DNA from 4 places in the Erwinia pyri genome. Region 1 is predicted to be linked to each of the others. Evidence: predicted binding sites of a transcription regulator. Region 1 holds the regulator's gene; each other region holds the start of a gene.
The links. The regulator PurR, encoded in region 1, represses purine synthesis genes. The targets are predictions, from matches to a motif close to CANGCAAACGTTTGCNTG.
Positions count from the first base shown of each region.

Region 1 (3,127 bases):
ATCGGGATGTGGTGCTGACCGAAGCGGGACGGGTATTTGTGCAGGAAGGGCGTAGTGTTATCAAAAAAATGCTCGCCACCCGACGGCAGTGTCAGCAGGTGGCAAACGGCTGGCGCGGACAGATCAACATTGCCGTCGATCGGATAGTCAAACCACAGCGCACGCGCCAGCTGGTGGTGGACTTCTATCGCCACTTTCCGGATATGGAGCTGCATCTCTCGCCAGAGGTGTTCAATGGTGTCTGGGATGCGCTGGCCGATGGCCGGGTTGATGTGGCCATCGGGGCGACTCAGGCTATTCCGGTAGGCGGCCGTTTTGCCTTTCGCGATATGGGAGCACTGAACTGGCGCTGTGTGGTAGCGGCAGATCATCCTCTGGCGCAGCACAAGGAGCAGGTAATCATTGAAGAGGCGATCCGGGAGTGGCCTTCGCTGGTGCTGGAGGATACCTCGCGGGCACTCCCCAAGCGAACAACCTGGACCCTGGATAACCAGCGGCGGCTGGTGGTGCCGGACTGGGAAAGCGCCTTCGACTGTCTGTCAGCCGGGCTTTGCGTGGGCATGGTGCCGGGACATTTTGCCCGGCCTCTGTTGAAACAGGGCACGCTGCACGAGCTTAAGCTTGCTGCCGCTTTTCCCGACAGTCCCTGCTGCGTCAGCTGGTCTGAACAGCAGGCTTCACCGGCGCTGAGCTGGCTACTCGATTATTTGGGAGAAAGCGATACGCTGAACAGCGAATGGCTGCGTGAGGAAGAATAACAAAGCGGGTAAACAGCGCAGGCCAGGGGCAGAGTATGCCCCTGGCTGCAGGAGGAGAGAGGTGCACAAGTCGTTTAGCGGCGGTAATCCAGGAAAGGACCGTCGGCGACCGAGCGACGTTCAATCAGTGAAGGATGCACCTCAATGGTCTGCGGATCTTCCCGTTTGCTGGTGATGCGGTCCAGCAGCATATCGAAGGCGGTCTCGCCCAAACGCTCTTTTGGCTGATGGACGGTAGTCAGCGCTGGCGTAAAGTAACGGGCGTTGCGCACGTTATCATAACCGATCACCGATATATCCTGCGGGACCCGCAGGCCCATTTCGTCCGCAGCGCAAATTGCGCCCATGGCCATGACGTCACCGCCACAAAAGACCGCCGTCGGGCGCTGCTTTTGCGACAAAATCTGCTGCATCGCCTGATAGCCAGACTCCGGTTCGAAATCACCCTGCACCAGCCACTCTTTTCGCAGCGTAATATTGGCTTCAGCTAGCGCTTTCAGGAAGCCGGCATGGCGACCGCCGCCGGTGTTGCGCTCCATCTGCCCGGGGATCACGCCGATATCGCGGTGACCACGATCGATCAGATAGCGCCCGGCCAGATAGCCGCCCTCAAAAGCGTTATCCAGCACGGTATCTGTAAAGTCACCGCGGGACTCGCCCCAGTCCATTACCACCATCGGGATATTGCGGTTCTCTTCCAGCATCCTGATCAGCGGATCGGGATACTCTGAGCACATCACCAGCAGACCATCCACGCGCTTTTGCGCCATCATCGACAGATAGGCCTGCTGCTTTTGCAGATCGTTATGGGCATTGCCCAGGATCAGGGTATAGCCTTTTGCGAAGCAGCAGTTCTCCACCGCCTCGATAATCTCGGCAAAATAGGGCGCTTCGCTGGAGGTGGCTAACAGACCAATGGTTCTGGTGTGATTAACCTTCAGGCTACGGGCCACTGCACTGGGGGAGTAGTGCAGCGATTTAATTGCAGCCCAGACGGCCTCCCGCGTCTCTTCGGCGACAAAGCGGGTTTTATTGATGACGTGGGAAACGGTGGTGGTCGACACCCCGGCCTGTTTTGCCACATCTTTAATTGTTGCCATGAACTAGCTACTCCTGCGCTTATCTCAACATGTTGATAAGGCTGTTGTTAATCGTTTGCCTGGTAAGAATAAAACCTGACGTCTTAAATCATTTTTTTATGTTGCTGTCGGATTCGTCAGGAAGGAAAAGAGTGGTCACCCGCAGAACAGTGAAGATAAGCGAGCGTTGCGCAACAAAAAAAGAATTCTAACAAGGCTGAGCAGAGAAAACGAGATTTTTACCGCTAAGTATGGGAAAATTGGTAACACCATAAACTGTAGGGCTATTCAGGAAGAAAAATGGATACCGATTTAAAGTTCTCACTACTGACCACGGTTTGCGCACTGGCGATGATTATGGCGTTCAGCTTTACCGCCATCATGCACTAGTCTGAACAGGGGCCAGGCAACTGGCCCCTGTATCACTTTTAACGAATGGTTTTCGGCGTCATCATCCGACGGGCGCCAATATAGTGGCGCTGCCAGTAATCTTCGCCCAGCGCACTGACCTGGATATCCTTGCCGGTGCGCGGGGACTGAATGAACTTACCGTCACCCAGATAGACGCCCACATGATCGGCAGCGCCGCGGCCATTAATGCGGAAGAAGACAAGATCCCCTTTTTCCAGCTCATCACGTTTGATTGAGGCGGCATCGCGCAGGTGATACATCTCATTAGCGGTGCGGGGGATCTTAAATTTCACCAGATCTTTATAGGCATACCAGACCAGTCCGCTACAGTCGAAGCCGGTTTTCGGTGAGGTTCCGCCCCACTGATAAGGCTTACCCAGCTGGCCCATCAGTTTGTTCATCGCGGTTTCACGCGCCTTCTGATAGCGGGCACGGTGAGCTTTGCTCAACTTCAGCGGCGCCGAATCGAGATCGGCGGTCAGCGCTTCCATCTGCGCGGCTTTACCACGGTGACGCCCGTAACGTTTTTTACCCTCATTAACGCTTTTTTTGTTAACTCTGCTGGGGGTAGCGGCGGCAGTTGCCTGAGGTGCTTTCTTTTTAAGCTTGAGCTTCGGAGCGGAGGTTAAGCGGGATTTCTTGCTGGTGGACTCTTTCACTTTTTTAGTTGAGCTCGCTTTAACCGGCCTGCGTTTACGTCGCTCATCTTCCCGGGCTGGCGTACCGGCGTCCGTCTTATGATGATTAGCATTAACGGGAGCGTGTGGCGATGCGTGCGCCATATTAAAAAAGAGCTGAGCAAACGCCAGCATAAAGAGGGTGATGAGTAAACGCATCGTTACCATTAACAGTTTGTGCTTCGACCGGCGGCCAAAGCGT
Region 1 is NZ_CP132353.1:2,009,224-2,012,350, forward strand. Features, by position in the region: gene punR (DNA-binding transcriptional activator PunR) at 1-758, shown strand, start outside; gene purR (HTH-type transcriptional repressor PurR) at 833-1,858, opposite strand; gene cydH (cytochrome bd-I oxidase subunit CydH) at 2,138-2,227, shown strand; gene Q3V30_RS09345 (C40 family peptidase) at 2,266-3,084, opposite strand.

Region 2 (3,127 bases), 620 kb from region 1:
AGATCAGGCCATCGGCGCCGATCAGCTGACGGATCTCTTCCACTTCGCGACCATGAGCAATCAGCTCCGTGGCGCTTGGCATATCGATGCCGTAAACGTTAGGGAAACGGATTTCCGGTGCTGCGGAAGCCAGATAGACTTTCTTCGCTCCGGCTTCACGTGCCATCTCGATGATCTGTTCGCAGGTGGTGCCGCGCACGATAGAATCATCCACCAGCAGCACGTTTTTACCACGGAACTCGGCACGGTTAGCGTTAAGCTTGCGGCGAACCGCGCTGCGGCGCTGGTGCTGGCCCGGCATGATAAAGGTACGGCCTACGTAACGGTTTTTCACAAACCCCTGACGATAAGGCTTGTCCAGGATGCGTGCCATCTCCAGCGCGATATCGCAGGAGGTTTCCGGAATAGGAATGACCACATCAATATCCAGGTCTTCCCACTCGCGGGCAATTTTCTCGCCCAGCTTGGTACCCATGCGAACGCGGGCGCTGTAGACGGAAATTTTGTCCAGGAAAGAGTCCGGGCGGGCAAAGTAGACATACTCGAACAGGCATGGGTTGAATTTAGGGTTCTCAGCGCACTGACGGGTAAACAGCTGCCCTTTTTCAGTGACGTAGACCGCTTCGCCTGGCGCAACGTCGCGCAAGAATTCAAAGCCCAGCGTATCCAGCGCCACGCTCTCAGACGCCACCATATATTCGCTGCGGCCATCTTTCATGCCGCGCTTGCCAATCACCAACGGACGGATGCCGTTAGGATCGCGGAACGCCACCAGACCATGGCCGATAATCATCGCCACGCAGGCATAGGCACCGCGGACATGTTGATGAACGGCAGCCACTGCAGCAAAAATGTTATCCGCTTCAAGCGGGTAATGCTGAAAACGATCCAGCTCAACCGCGAAGATATTCAGCAGGATTTCAGAATCTGACGTGGTGTTGACGTGACGACGACCGCTTTCAAACAGCTGCTTACGCAGCTCGTGCGCGTTGGTCAGATTACCGTTATGCGCGAGCGTAATGCCATAAGGCGAGTTCACGTAGAAGGGCTGCGCTTCAGAAGCGCTGGAGCTTCCGGCCGTTGGGTAACGGACGTGGCCGATCCCCATATTGCCCTGCAGACGCTGCATATGGCGGGCTTCAAATACATCGCTAACCAGACCGTTTGCTTTACGCAGGCGGAAGCAATTCAATGCATCAATGGTAACGATGCCTGCGGCATCCTGCCCACGGTGCTGGAGCACCGTTAACGCGTCATAAATCGACTGGTTGACCGGCATGAATCCGGCGATCCCGACAATACCGCACATGTGGTTATTTCCTCATAAGCCGCAACCCCGGTTCTATTACCGGGGCAAAAAACTCGACGTACTTTTCAGGTAGTCAAAAAACCACCTGATGACGTAACTGAACTGGGGAACCAGCTGGGACTGTTGCCAGTCCGGGCTTTTGGAAAAGCCGGTGAATGTATCGAGGAAAAACAGAATGGCTGAAACAATCAGCACGCCACGTAAAGCCCCGAAACAGACGCCCAACACTCTGTCAGTACCTGACAGGCCGGTTTTTTCAACCAGCGAACCAATGACGTAATTGACGATTGCCCCGACTAACAGCGTGGCCACGAACAACACCCCAATGGCGATTCCATTTCGAACCAGTTCGTCTTCAAACCCTGTGAACCAGACGGCTAAGTAAGAGTAGTAATGACTGGCGACAAAAAATGCGCAACCCCAGGTAACGAGGGATAATGCTTCCCGAACGAACCCCCGGATCAGGCTGACAAGAGCCGAAAAACCAATAACCGCAATAATGACGTAATCTATCCAGACCATGAACTCTTCCAGCGACTGTGCCCCTAAGGTCGCATCCCTCTGTTGCACGTGGTGCCGCCGCGCAACAGAGGGATGCGACCTATAGTTCGGGGCGAATTCTAACAGAAAAAGAAAACGTTTGCGTAGCGTTTTCCTTTACCAGTTTATTTAAAGACGGGCGTTAAAAAAACCAGCAAGAATGCCTGCTGGCGGCCTTCCTCGCCTGGCGGAAGAGCGGACGGTGCAATATTTTGATTTGCTTCAGGTAACGCCCGCCCGCAACAGGATGCTCTGGGGCGGAAACCTACCCTTTAAGGTTATAAATAAGGCAGAGACTCTTACACTAATAGCCACAGGCTTACGTTTTGCGGGTGGAAAAGTCACCCGCTGTAGCGAAACCTGAGCAGGACGTTACGGTGATGCGCCGCGCCGGATCGCTCCCTCTCTGCAGGGTAAACGATCCGGCCCTGTTCAGCTGCTAACGCGCGCTGTAAGGCTTCACGACTCCACCTAAGCCAGAAATGCTCTTAAGCTCACCTACCGCCGCCTGCATCTTCGCTTTCGACGCATCCGGCCCGACGTAAATGCGGGTTATCTGTCCCTGAACCGGCGTGGAAGGCACGGTAAAGGCGCGATAGCCAGAGAGACGCAGCTGCGCCACCACTTCATTTACCTTGCTGGCATTTTTCAGTGCACCAAGCTGCACAACCCAGGCCTGACCGCCCGGTGCTTCTGACTGCGGAGCAGGCTCTGCAGGCTGAGGTGCCGGAGCAGGTTCAGGCTTCGGCTCTGGTTTAGGTTCTGGCTTCGGCTGGGGCTTGGGTTTTTCAACCGGTTTCGGTTTAGGCTTCTCAACCGGCTTAGGCACAGGCTTAGACTCGACCACCGGCGGCGGCGCGACCACGCTGGGTTGATTGTGGGACTGCGGTGCCGTGGAGCCACTTTCAGCCTGAGAACTGTTGCCGCTGTTTTGACCCACAACCGCGGTTCCCGCGCCTTCCGGCGGCTGCGTCGGTAAAGGCTGCGTTACCGGCGGCACCAGATCGTTTTCCTGCTGGTCACCTGGTTTCGGCACCAGTGGAATGGCCGCGAATTCTTCTTTGTAATGCTTTTTCTTGCCGTCGAGCAGGCCCGGCAAAACGATCACGCCAAGTGCTACGATAATGACGGTCCCGACTAAACGGTTTTGAAACTTACTGGCCACTGCCGTTCTCCGCTTCCCTCGTTTCCATTACGTGCGCTACGGTGTGGAAAGAGCCACACACCAGCACAATATCCTGCTCTGCCGCCTGCTGAAGCGCGTAATGATACGCCTCA
Region 2 is NZ_CP132353.1:1,392,524-1,395,650, reverse strand. Features, by position in the region: gene purF (amidophosphoribosyltransferase) at 1-1,309, opposite strand, end outside; gene cvpA (colicin V production protein) at 1,346-1,831, opposite strand; gene dedD (cell division protein DedD) at 2,289-3,014, opposite strand; gene folC (bifunctional tetrahydrofolate synthase/dihydrofolate synthase) at 3,004-3,127, opposite strand, start outside.
Region 2: cvpA (colicin V production protein) is a predicted target of PurR. The motif match lies at 1,939-1,956, and genes of this name have one in related genera.

Region 3 (3,127 bases), 520 kb from region 1:
GCGGTTTCCACTCTGAAATGAAAAAACCAGCATAGAGGGGCGGACGTCAAGAAGCGTAAAGCGAGGAAAAGCCTGGAAAACCTTAACTTTCTGGCCGCGCCGATAATTTATCCCCTGCCGCTATACTTATTTTCTGCATGGATTTTTCACTCGTGCTGCATCGTGTAAGTGGGAGCGTAAAGCCTCTTGCTGCAGTAAGCACTTTGAACACCTTAAGGGGAATATTATGGCCAGATTTATTAACAACCCATTATTTATCAACACGGTTCTGCTTGGCGGCACGCCTCAGGAGAAAGTGATGGCTGCAGCGCAGGCGGGGTTTGATCAGGTTGAGCTTTGGCGTCAGGATCTGGAAGCGCACGCTGGCGATGCCAAAAATCTGGCCGGGCTACTCGACACTCAGCAAACCGGCCTGACGGATTATCAGGTGCTGCTGGACTTTACCGGCGCGCCAGACAAACGGCGTGACGCTAAGCGCCAGGAAGCGCTGCAGATGCTGGAAACGGCGGTACTGTTAGGAGCCACTACGCTGTTAACCCCTGCCTCGACCGATGCAGAATGTATTGCCGGACGGGAAGAGGAGGATTTACGCTGGCTGAGCAGGGAAGCGGGAAAAAGAGGCGTGAGAATAGCCTTCGAGGCGATGGCATGGAGTACACATATCAATACCCTTCCGGCCGCCTGGAAGTTGGTGCAGAAGATCGATGAACCCAATCTTGGACTGGTAGTGGATGCTTTCCATATTTTTGTGCGCAACCGTACCGTGGCAGACCTTGCCGGGATCCCGGCAGAGAAAATCTTTCTGGTGCAGCTTTCCGATCTGGCTACGCTGCCTTCTCAGGATCGCCTTGTGGATATTGCCCGTCATCAGCGCTTATTACCCGGCCAGGGTAACTTTCCCCTCTATACGCTGTTAAACGCATTGCACGCGCAGGGCTATCAGGGACCTTTAGGACTGGAAGTTTTTAACGATCGGTATCATCAGCAGCCGCCAACGGAGGTGGCAGCAGAGGCGTTCCACGCCCTTAAACGGCAGTGCGCCGCCACAAGCTGAACAGGCTCAGGCTCAGGCTCAGGCTCAGGCTCAGGCTCAGGCTCAGGCAGGGAAGCATTAAACAGAAACGCGCAGGCTTTCAGGCCTGCGCGCGAGAGGCAGTTACCGTTCAGACAGGAAATCAGGCAGCTTTCACGCCGCGTACGGCTGCACGACTTTTAGCCGGCTTAGCGGAAGCGGTTTCCGCACCCTCTTCACCTTGATCTTCATCTTCTGCCTGTTCATCCGTTGCGGCCTGTTCGTCCGACACCGCCTTCGCTTTGCCCGTATCTTGAGTGCTCACAGAGTCGTCCGCTTCCGGCATTTTGCTGGTACGAAGAATATGCTGCACGGCATCTTTATGTTCTGCCAGGAACATGCCCAGCGCTTCACGCTGATCTTCTTCCATGGTCAGCGGTGACGCACTCAGCCAGTCTGAAAATGCTTCAGCCATATCGAGCATTTTATCGTACGCGTCGGCTTCTTTTTTACTGGCGAATGTCATCTTTTCCTCACCTTTTCTGACGACAACATATTTGATTTCAACAGCCATAGTGCACACCTCGTTTAACTGTATTTTTATACAGTATATCAGCCTGGTCATTTTTGCTCAACCCTGGAAAGCAGATGTCTGCGCAATCGTTTTCGTTTATACTGCGCGCGTTTTTTCCATCCAATCAGGTAGAAGATTATGACCACTCTTGGTACTGCGCTGCGCCCTGCCGCAACGCGCGTAATGCTGTTAGGTTCCGGGGAACTGGGTAAAGAAGTGGCGCTGGAATGTCAGCGTCTGGGCGTTGAAGTGATTGCGGTTGACCGCTACGCCGATGCCCCGGCCATGCACGTTGCTCACCGCAGCCATGTTATTAATATGCTTGATGGTGAAGCCCTGAAAGCCCTGGTTGCGCTGGAACGCCCCGATTATATCGTGCCAGAGATTGAGGCGATCGCCACCGATATGCTGATTGAGCTGGAAAAAGAGGGGCAGAATGTCGTGCCGACAGCGCGTGCGGCACGCCTGACCATGAACCGTGAAGGCATCCGCCGTCTGGCAGCCGAAGAGCTGGCGCTCCCTACTTCCAGCTACCGCTTTGCCGACAGCCAGCAGGCCTTTACTCAGGCTGCGCAGGAGATCGGTTTTCCCTGCATCGTTAAGCCGGTGATGAGCTCCTCCGGCAAAGGGCAAAGCTTTATTCGTGAAGCCTCACAGCTTGATGCCGCCTGGGGATATGCGCAGCAAGGCGGTCGTGCCGGCGCTGGCCGGGTGATTGTTGAGGGCGTGGTGAAGTTTGATTTTGAAATCACCCTGCTGACCATCAGCGCCGCAGACGGCATACATTTTTGCGCCCCTGTCGGTCATCGTCAGGAAGATGGTGATTACCGTGAATCCTGGCAGCCGCAGCAGATGAGCGAGCTGGCTCTGCAACGCGCAGAGCAAATTGCAGAGCAGGTGGTGAAGGCGCTGGGCGGTTATGGCCTGTTCGGCGTTGAGCTGTTTGTCTGTGGTGATGAAGTGGTGTTTAGCGAAGTCTCCCCCCGCCCGCACGATACCGGTATGGTGACGCTGATTTCTCAGGATCTCTCTGAGTTCGCCCTGCACGTCCGCGCTTTCCTGGGATTGCCAATTGGCGGCATCCGCCAGTACGGCCCTGCCGCTTCTGCCGTTATTTTGCCGGAGCTGGAGAGCGACAACGTGCAGTTCAGCAATGTAGGCAGCGTGCTGGGAGCCGGTTTACAGGTTCGCCTGTTTGGCAAGCCAGAAATTCGCGGAAAGCGTCGTTTAGGCGTGGCGCTGGCAACAGGTGAAAACGTTGATGACGCCATTCAGCGCGCCATTGCTTGTGCTGCCGGCGTGAAAGTCAGCGGCTAACGGCTGCGACCACTATCTGCATTCAGCATATAATGCAAAAGAGAGCGTGTCGGATAAGCCCGTAACGGGCTTTACCTGTACGCTCTCTTTTTTGTCCAACTCTGCTGAACCTGATTCTGGACGCTACCGGGTCAAACGATCGCTTCATCTCCGCCAGGCGTTCGTTCTGTTTTAAAACGTTTGATTTCCCCTCTCCCCCGAAAGCGCCTTCTCTTCAAGCGCTG
Region 3 is NZ_CP132353.1:2,532,036-2,535,162, forward strand. Features, by position in the region: gene Q3V30_RS11750 (sugar phosphate isomerase/epimerase family protein) at 227-1,054, shown strand; gene Q3V30_RS11755 (YebG family protein) at 1,176-1,586, opposite strand; gene purT (formate-dependent phosphoribosylglycinamide formyltransferase) at 1,725-2,903, shown strand.
Region 3: purT (formate-dependent phosphoribosylglycinamide formyltransferase) is a predicted target of PurR. The motif match lies at 1,666-1,683, and genes of this name have one in related genera.

Region 4 (3,127 bases), 820 kb from region 1:
GAAGGCCGTAGCAGCATGCCGCCCGTCATGGCAACAATCCCTGCACAGAGCATTACCAGAATGGCCTGGGTGGAGAAAGCGCTAACCAGTACGCCCGTTAACGCCGAGCTGATCACAAAGGCCAGCGAACCCCACAGCCGCACCGGTCCGTAGGGCATTCCTATCTGTTTTTGCCAGGTTGCCGCCAGCGCATCGCTCAGGGGAACCAGAGGAGAGAAGAAGAGGTTAAAGCCAACCATCACCAGCAGCAGCCAGACCCAGAAGGCGCTTATCCAGAAGCTGAGCGCAAATAGCAGCGCCAGCATCGCCAGCAGACGCAGCGCGGTGATCAGTTGGGAAGGATGAGTGACGCGGGAGGCAATCAACAGGCTGCCAAGGAAACGGGCAATCATGCCACAGCCCAAAAGCAGGCCGATTTTTTCCGGCTCAAGGCCGCTGCCTTTCAGCCAGACTCCCCAGAAAGGCAGCCAGACGCCGTAGGCAAAAAAGTAGGTAAAGTAGCCCAGACCGAGCCAGTATGCTGAACGAATCGCCATGTTCCCTCCGGTTTTGAGCGCTACTTTCTCAGAGGTCAGGCTTAAGATCAATTAACGGGACCCTGGGGTCCCGTTAATTTTGCTTTCAAACTGCAAGGGCGTTACGCGTTGTTATGCGTATACCGGGAAGCGCGCACAGAGTTCAAGCACCTGCTTCTTAACACGCTCCTGAGTACCTTCATCACCGATGTTGTCGAGAATGTCGCTGATCCAGCCAGCTAATTCACGAACTTCAGCTTCTTTGAAGCCGCGACGGGTCACGGCAGGCGAACCGATACGGATACCTGAAGTCACAAACGGGCTTTTGGGATCGTTTGGCACACTGTTCTTGTTCACGGTAATGTTGGCGCGGCCCAGAGCGGCATCCGCCTCTTTACCGGTCAGATTTTTTTCCACCAGGTCCAGCAGGAACAGGTGGTTATGCGTGCCGCCAGAAACTACGTTATAACCGCGCTCCAGGAACACTTCCACCATCGCTTTGGCGTTTTTTGCCACCTGCTGCTGATAAACCTTGAACTCAGGCTCCATCGCTTCTTTCAGCGCTACCGCTTTACCGGCAATCACGTGCATCAGCGGGCCGCCCTGGCCGCCCGGGAACACGGCAGAGTTCAGCTTCTTGTAGAGATCTTCATCACCACCTTTTGCCAGGATCAGGCCGCCACGCGGACCCGCCAGGGTTTTATGAGTAGTGGTGGTCACGATATGGGCATGAGGAACCGGGTTTGGATAGACGTCAGCGGCGATAAGACCCGCCACGTGCGCCATATCCACAAACAGCCAGGCTCCGATGCTGTCTGCGATTTCACGCATTTTAGCCCAGTCACAGATGCCAGAGTAGGCGGAGAAACCACCGATAATCATCTTAGGCTTGTGTTTCTGAGCCTGGGCGGCGAGATCTTCGTAATCGATTTTGCCGGTCTCATCGATGCCGTAGGGGACCACGTTATAGAGCTTACCGGAGAGGTTGACCGGAGAGCCGTGAGTCAGGTGCCCACCGTGTGCCAGGTTCATCCCCAGAATGGTGTCGCCCGGCTGCAGCAGCGCGGTGTAAACAGCGAAGTTAGCCTGAGAGCCGGAGTGCGGCTGGACGTTGGCGTAATCCGCGCCAAACAGCTCTTTTGCACGGTCAATCGCCAGCTGCTCAACGATATCAACATATTCACAGCCGCCGTAGTAGCGCTTGCCCGGGTAGCCTTCGGCATATTTGTTGGTCAGCTGAGAACCCTGCGCCTGCATGACACGCGGACTGGTGTAGTTTTCAGAAGCAATCAGTTCAATGTGCTCTTCCTGACGCACTTTTTCCTGCTCCATTGCCTGCCATAACTCGGCATCATAGTCGGCAATATTCATATCACGCTTTAGCATCCGCATCTCCTGACTGGCTAACAAAATATTCTGTATTGAACGGCCCGTGTGGGCGAAGGCCAACAGTGTAAACTGTTTTACCTGCTGAAGGGTAGCCACAAAGCGTGTTTTATACGCAAACGATTGGCATGGCGTCTGGCAAGGGTTTTATACGGTTTTTGCCACCCTTTACAGCGGGAATTTTCATCATCTTCAACCTGTAAATTTTTCATCTTTGCGGCCCCGCTCGCAGTGCGAAATGCCCCTGCAGATTAAAGGTGCATTTACAATGCATGTTAAAGAGTTATAAGATGCATTTAAAATGCAACTTTAGACAACCCGCAGGGAGTCACCTATGTTAGACGCGAAAACTATCGCCATCGTTAAATCCACTATTCCCGCGCTGCTGGCAACAGGCCCCAGCCTTACCGCACACTTTTACGATCGCATGTTCAGCCATAATCCGGAGCTGAAAGATATTTTTAATATGAGCAACCAGCGTAACGGCAATCAGCGTGAAGCGCTGTTTAACGCCATCTGCGCCTATGCCAGCAATATTGAAAATCTTGCGGCTCTTTTACCGGCGGTAGAGAAAATAGCGCAAAAGCACACCAGCTTTGCCATTCAGCCCGACCAGTATCAGATAGTGGGCAGGCATCTGCTGGCGACGCTGGATGAGATGTTAAGCCCGGGAGACGAAGTGCTGAATGCGTGGGGTGAGGCGTATGGCGTGCTGGCAAACGTCTTTATCCAGCGCGAGGCGCAGCTTTATCAGCAGGCGGAGAACAAAACAGGCGGCTGGCGGACACCCCGCACGTTTCGCATCAGCGAAATTACCGTGGAAAGTGAAGTCATCAAAAGCTTTATCCTCACTCCGGCAGATGGCCAGCCGGTAGCGGATTATCAGCCAGGCCAGTATCTCGGCGTATGGCTGCGCAATAAAACGTTTGCCAATCAGGAGATCCGCCAGTATTCCCTGACCCGCGCGCCCAATGGCCGTGACTATCGTATTGCCGTACGTCATGAGCCGGGAGGCACCGTCTCCGGCTGGCTGCATCAGCATGCGCAGCCGGGTGATGAGCTTCAGCTGGCGGTGCCTGCGGGAGATTTCTTTATGGATATCACGCCACAAACGCCGGTGACGCTGATTTCTGCTGGCGTGGGGCAGACCCCGATGCTGGCAATGCTGGACGTGCTGGCTTCCCGCCAGCACCCTTCTCTTGTGCAGTGGTTCCATGCCGCTGATA
Region 4 is NZ_CP132353.1:1,184,341-1,187,467, reverse strand. Features, by position in the region: gene Q3V30_RS05560 (3-phenylpropionate MFS transporter) at 1-536, opposite strand, end outside; gene glyA (serine hydroxymethyltransferase) at 648-1,901, opposite strand; gene hmpA (NO-inducible flavohemoprotein) at 2,236-3,127, shown strand, end outside.
Region 4: glyA (serine hydroxymethyltransferase) is a predicted target of PurR. The motif match lies at 2,014-2,031, and genes of this name have one in related genera.